2 regions of the Microbacterium sp. KKR3/1 genome follow, and region 1 is predicted to be linked to the other one. Evidence: riboswitches for the same ligand, from Rfam matches in the RefSeq annotation. Region 1 holds a riboswitch; the other holds the start of a gene.
The links. A riboswitch is a leader RNA that binds a small molecule or an ion and turns the genes downstream of it on or off. The one in region 1 is predicted to bind thiamine pyrophosphate.
Positions count from the first base shown of each region.

Region 2: it holds a riboswitch for thiamine pyrophosphate, as region 1 does, so the genes downstream of both, LVJ59_RS12215 (ECF transporter S component) here and thiM (hydroxyethylthiazole kinase) in region 1, are expected to answer to the same signal.

Region 1 is NZ_JAJSDW010000003.1:16,320-19,511, forward strand. Features, by position in the region: gene LVJ59_RS14935 (bifunctional hydroxymethylpyrimidine kinase/phosphomethylpyrimidine kinase) at 1-265, opposite strand, end outside; gene thiM (hydroxyethylthiazole kinase) at 262-1,110, opposite strand; TPP riboswitch at 1,101-1,194, opposite strand; gene LVJ59_RS14945 (NAD-dependent epimerase/dehydratase family protein) at 1,201-2,163, opposite strand; gene pheT (phenylalanine--tRNA ligase subunit beta) at 2,237-3,192, opposite strand, start outside.
Region 2 is NZ_JAJSDW010000002.1:114,091-117,282, forward strand. Features, by position in the region: gene LVJ59_RS18120 (D-alanyl-D-alanine carboxypeptidase) at 1-1,075, opposite strand, end outside; TPP riboswitch at 1,158-1,269, shown strand; gene LVJ59_RS12215 (ECF transporter S component) at 1,260-1,913, shown strand; gene LVJ59_RS12220 (ABC transporter ATP-binding protein) at 1,910-3,192, shown strand, end outside.

The DNA of each region.
Region 1 (3,192 bases):
GATGCACGCCGTCGACGCGCGCACCCCGTTCGCGGGCGGCGACGGCAGCATCCAACCGGTCGTTCACGACGAGGAGCGCCCGTCCGTCGATCGCCCGCGACACCGCGATCAGCTGTTCGACGATCTCGGCCTCCGTCGCGGTCTTGTCCCGCACCTGGACGACGCGCACACCACCCTCCACAGCCTGACGGACGGTCTCGACGACACCACGATCACCGCAGAGTTCGGGATCGGTCACGAGATAGAGCGAGAGATCGGCGGTCACCGCGCACCGCTCTCGACGCGAGCCTCGGCGACGAGGTCTTCCGGGCGCAGCGCTGCGAGTGCATCCAGCAGCGAGACCGCGAAACTGCCCGGACCCCGTGCTGTCGTTGCGGCATGCTCGGCGGCGATCGTGTATCCGAGGCTCGCGGCGGCGACCGCCGTGAGCGCATCGTGCCCCGTCACCCTGGCGGCGCCGAGGAGCGCGGCCATGACTGCGCCGAGGGCACAACCGCCGCCGGTGACCCTGGTCAGGAGCTCATGACCGTTCGCGAGTCGCAGGACCCGCTCGCCGTCGGTGAGGAGATCGACCGGACCCGAGACCGCGACCACGGCACCCGTCCTCGTCGCCAGGGCAGCCGCAGCGTCGGCAGCGGCATCCGTACTGTCCGTCGCGTCGACACCTCGGCCACCCGCGCTGACTCCGGCGAGGGCGAGGATCTCGGAGGCGTTGCCTCGGATCGCGGTCGGGCGCTGATTGGCCAGGTCATGCGCCAGCGTCGTGCGGATCGGCAGGGTGCCGATCGCGACCGGATCGAGCACCCACGGTGTCCCGGACGCGGTCGCGCCGGCGACGGCTTCGAGGATCGCAGCCCGCTGCTCCGGCGTGGGCGTGCCGAGGTTGATCAGCAGGCCGGAGGCGACCCCGGCGAACAGCTCGGCCTCGCCGACGATGTCGACCATCGCGGGTGCCGCACCGGCGGCGAGCAGCACGTTGGCGGTGAACCCCGTGACGACCGCGTTGGTGATGCAATGCGTCAAGGGCGGAGCCTCACGCACCACCTCCCACAGCGCCGCGGCGGAGCCGACGAGATCGGTGGTGGATTCAGGACGCAGAAGATCGCTCATCGCGACATCCCTTCGCTAGTACGAACTAGATCAGGTTCGACGGGTCTGTTCTCAGCCGCGGATGCGGCACCCCGTGTCACTGCTCGCAGTCTAGCGATCGGCCAGGAGTGCGCGTTCCTCCGCCCGGGTGAGTCCGGCACGTCGCGGCCGATCGACGCCGCGGGCGCGCTCATCGACGATGACCCGCCCGATCGTGTCGGCGAGGGCGCGGAGCGAGCCTCCCGACGCACGGAACGCTGCGTTGGACCGCGTCATGAATCCCGTCATCTCCGGCGGCAGCCACAGCGGAAGCGACCGCGGTCCGGCCCAGTGCTCGACCTCCCGAGCGACGAGCCAGTCCTCGTCGGCGACGACCGTGTCACCGGAGTGCCCTGCTGCCGAACGTACCGCCTCCAGCACGTCGGCGAGCGAATGCCTGTCACCGATCGCGTTCACCACCCCGCTCCGCGTCACCGTCACGATGAACTCGGCCAGGTCGTCGACATCGATCACCTGCGCAGCTCTCCCCTCGAGCGGTGGCAGCAGCACCGGCTCCGCGCCGGCGCGCGTGAACGCCGCCGCCCAGTATCCGAACCTGTCGCTCGGATCTCCGTCCCCGACGATGAGCCCGGGGCGCACGATGAAGGCCCGCGCTCCGAGCGCCGAGACGGCGTCTTCGGCCGCGGCCTTCTGCGCCCCGTACTCGTAGACGTCTCCGGGACGGGCGGGCGGATGACGGGGAGCTGATTCGTCGGCCCCGACCGTCTCATCATCGGCGTACACGGACATCGAGGACACATACGTCCACCGTGCGGCACGCTCACCGAGAGCGTCGACGGCAAGAGCGACGTGCGACGCTTGCGAGGAGATGTCGACCACATGGTCCCAGTCGCGCTGCGCGAGTGCGTCGTACGCCTCGGCAGCCTCCCGGTCTCCGCGCACGAGCTCGGCACCCTCGGGCGCAGGTCGTGTTCCGCGGGCGAGACAGGTCACTGCCGCACCGGCATCGACCCATCGACGCGCGATCCGCCCCGAGAGCCAGCCCGTACCGCCGAGGATCAGCACATCCGACATGGCTCCATGTCAGCAGGAATCGACCACACGCGAAAGAGCTTCCGCTCAGAGCAGATTGCGCCCGAGGTCGTGCTCAGTCGCGCAGCGCCGCCCCGAACCGTTCGGCCGCCACCGCGACGCCCGCGAGCTTGGCCTCGGTGGCCTCCGCAGCGGTGAGGGTGCGGTCGTCGGCACGGAACCGCAGGGCGAACGTCAGGCTCTTGGAGCCTTCCGGCACCCCCTCCCCGCGATAGTCGTCGACGAGACGCACGGACTCGAGCATCGCACCGGCGCCCTCAGCGAGAGCCGCCTGCACATCCGCGGCGGGAACCTCGGCCGGCAACGTCAGCGAGACGTCCTGCGTGGCAGCAGGGAACGTCGACAGCGACGCGGCCACGACACGGCCGCCCGCGAGCGACAGGACGCGGTCGAGGTCCAGCTCGAACACGGTCGCACGGCCGGGGAGGTCGGCCCCCTCCGCCACCGCGGGGTGCAGCTCGCCGACGTAGCCGACCTCTTCCTCCGCGATCCGGAGGGATCCGGTGCGGCCGGGGTGGAGTGCGGCACGCTCGGCCTGCACGACGTCGATCTCGACTCCGGCGGCGGCGGCGATCACACGGACGGCGTCCAGCGCCTCGACCAAACCGGCGGGTTCGGCCGGGCGACCGGGCTGGCGCGGTGACACGTGGCCGGTGAGCAGCGCCGAGACGAACCGGTGCTGCGGCGGGATTGAGGCGTTCAGCGCGGCGAGCGTCTCTTCCGACGGGCGCTCCCCCAGGGGCGGCACATCCTCCGTACCGTACTCCACACCGGGCTCGGGCAGGAAGACGACGCCCGTCTCGAAGATCGCGAGGTCGGTGAGCCCGCGCGAGATGTTGCGGTGCGCGGTCTGCAGCAGACCGGGGATGAGCGATCGACGCAGGGAGGGCGCCTGACCATCGAGCGGATTCGCCAGGCGGATGCTCGGCAGGTGCTCCCCCGACGCGGAACCGTGCAGGTCGTTCTGCACCTCGGTGGTGAACGGGAACGACGGTGTCTCGACGAGCCCCG
Region 2 (3,192 bases), on a different contig from region 1:
GGAGTGTGCCCTGGAGCATCTGGTACTCGGTGAGGACGCCGTCGACGGGGACATCGAGTGCAGACTGATCGCTGCGCCGGTAGTTCCAGTAGTCCACGCTGTCGCCGTAGGTGAAGCCGAACTCCGGCCCCTGCTCGCCGAGGGCGAGGGGCATGCGGTCGAGCACCATCAAGCTGCTCACGACCTTGGTGATGCTCGCGATGCTCACCGGATCGGTGATCGACGCCGCGGTGGTGAGCCCGGCGATGCCGACGGACGCGCTGCCCTCACTCGGCCAGGTGATCGTCGCGGCGGGAGCGGGAACCGTGTCGAACTCGACGGACTGCGCCGTCGGCGGAACCTCGTGCAGCGGCCAGAGCAAAGTCGTGCCCGCATAGCCGGCGACCAGCGCGGTGAGCGCGACCAGCGGCACCAGGATTCCCGGGCGAGCGATGGCCGGCCGCAGGCGAGCCCCACGGAGGAGCCCGCCGTTCTGTTCGGTTTCCGGGGTCTGCTCGAACGTCGCCGTGGCCGTGTGCGCACCGACGGCGGCGGCATCGACCCAGGTCAGTGCGGTCGCGCCCGTCGTGCCGTCGGCCCACTGCACGGCCGCGCCGTCGACGAGCGCCTCGGCCTCATCGGGCTCCTGCGCCTCCTCACCCTCGCCGCGTCGGCGGGGCTGGAAGGGCGGCTTCGTGAGTGGCGGAGTCGCGGGACCATCCGCCGGCTCCGGGTCGAGCGCCGGCTCCGGGTCGTGCACGGGCTCCGGGTCGAGCACGGGCTCCGGATCGGACGCCGGCGCGGGGTCGTCTGGCGAAGCCGTGCCGTGGCGTCGTGCGGGCGTCCGGTCCACAGTGAACAGCGCGCCGATCGCGGCGGCGTCGACCGGGACGGCGGAGACGACGGAGGGATCCGACGGGGGCGTGTCGCCGGCGAAGAGTCGATCGGCGGCGAAGGGTGCGGCGCTCTCCGATGCGGGGGCGGCGGGGTCCGACGCGATCGCCAGGTCGTCCACAGGCCCGGAGGGGGCGGCCGTCCGCGAGCCGTCGTCGCTGACGACGCCCGTCGCCTCGTCGGCGGGATCTGAAGCGGTCACTCGTTTACGGTACCCAATCCCCGGCGTGTTCCGCGGCGCGAAGCCCTGTCGCCACGCCGGTGTCGCCACCGGGTAAGATCATCAGCACAACCACGGGAGTCCGGCGAGCCGGGCTGAGAGGGAGCGAATCGCGCTTCGACCGTCGAACCTGATCTGGGTCATGCCAGCGCAGGGAGGAGTTCAGATGAGTACGTCCACGTCCGCATCCGCGAAGCAGACATCCGCCGCGAACGGTCTGCGACCCACGTCGATCTGGCGCTGGCGCGTCGTCGACATCGTCGTCGCCGCCGTCCTCGGCGTCGCGATCGGCCTCGTCTTCTGGGGCTGGAACACCATCGGCTACGCCTGGTTCGGCGCCGCTGACGCCCTGACCCCGGGTCTCGGCGGCATCGCCGTCGGCATCTGGCTGCTCGGCGGCGTCGTCGGCGGCCTCGTGATCCGCAAGCCGGGCGCCGCGCTGGTGGTCGAGCTGGTCGCGGCGATCGTGTCGATGCTGATCGGCAACGTGTGGGGCGTCTCGACCGTGCTGTCTGGCATCGTGCAGGGCCTCGGTGCGGAGATCATCTTCGCGCTGTTCTTCTATCGTCGTTTCGGCATCGTGGTCGCCGCGCTCGCGGGTGTCGGCGCAGCGGTCGCCGCCTGGGTGTTCGAGCTGTTCTACGGCAGCTCGCCGAACATCCTGAAGTCGCTCGAGTTCAACACCATCTATCTGGTCAGCGTCGTCATCTCGGGCGCGATCCTCGCGGGCGTGGTCGGGTGGCTGCTCGTGCGCGCCCTCGCCGTCACCGGCGCACTCAACCGCTTCGCCGTCGGGCGAGAGCACGTGCGCGAGGTCTGAGCGTGAGCTTCGCCGCCCCGGCCCGCGTGCAGGCTGCGGGCTGGGGCTGGCGGTATGCCGGTCGAAAGTGCCCAGCCGTCGCCGACGTCTCGTTCACGATCGACCCGGGCGAGCGGGTGCTGCTTCTCGGCGCATCGGGCGCGGGCAAGTCGACTCTGCTCGCCGGTCTCGCCGGCGTCCTGGGTGGCGATGACGAGGGGGAGCGCACCGGTGCCCTGCGCATCGACGGCGCGTCCCCGGAATCGCGGCACGGTCGCGTGGGGCTCGTCCTCCAGGACCCCGATGCCGGAATCGTGCTGTCGAAAGTCGGCGATGATGTGGCGTTCGGCTGTGAGAATCTCGGTGTCGCGGCGTCCGAGATCCCGGGCCGAGTCGCGGAGGCTCTCGACGCCGTGGGCCTCGACGTCTCGCCGCAGCGTCCCACGAAGGCGCTCTCGGGCGGCCAGAAGCAGCGACTGGTGCTGGCCGGCGTGCTCGCGATGCGCCCGGGCCTGCTGCTGCTCGACGAGCCGACCGCGAACCTCGACCCCGAGGGCGTGCGCGAGGTGCGGGCGAGTGTCGAGCGGGCGGTGATCTCCTCCGGTGCGACACTGATCGTCGTCGAGCATCGCACGCCGGTCTGGGTCGATCTGATGACGCGTGTGATCGTGCTGGCGGCCGACGGCGGGCTGCTCGCGGATGGGACGCCCGAGCACGTGTTCGCGGTCCACGGCGATGTGCTCGCCGATGCCGGGGTGTGGGTGCCCGAGCGGGGCATCGACCTGCCCGTGCTGGAGCGGGTGACGGCACCCGATGCGCTCTCCGCCCCCGGGCTCTCGATTGCGAGGGAAACGGGCGTCGTCGTGCAGGCGGGACTCGACCTGCACGTACCGCGAGCGAACGCGACCGTGATCACCGGGCCCAACGGGGCGGGCAAATCGACCCTTGCGCTCACGCTCGCCGGACTCATCCCCGAAGAAGCAGGAGAGGTGCGGTCGGCACCCGAGTTGGCGGGGCGCAAAGGCACCCGCCCGATCCGGTGGACGTCGCGCGAGTTGCTCACCCGTATCGGCATGGTCTTCCAGGAGCCGGAGCACCAGTTCCTCACCCAGACACTGCGTGACGAGCTCGCTGTCGGTCCGCGCGCGCTCGGCTGGGACCGTGCGAGGACGGACGCCGTCGTCGATGATCTCCTCGAGCGACTCGGCCTCGCGCCGCTCGCGCTGGCCAACCCGTTCACGCTCTCCGGCGGCCAGAAGCGGCGGCTGTCCGTCGCGACGGCGTTGGCGGGGGCACCGGA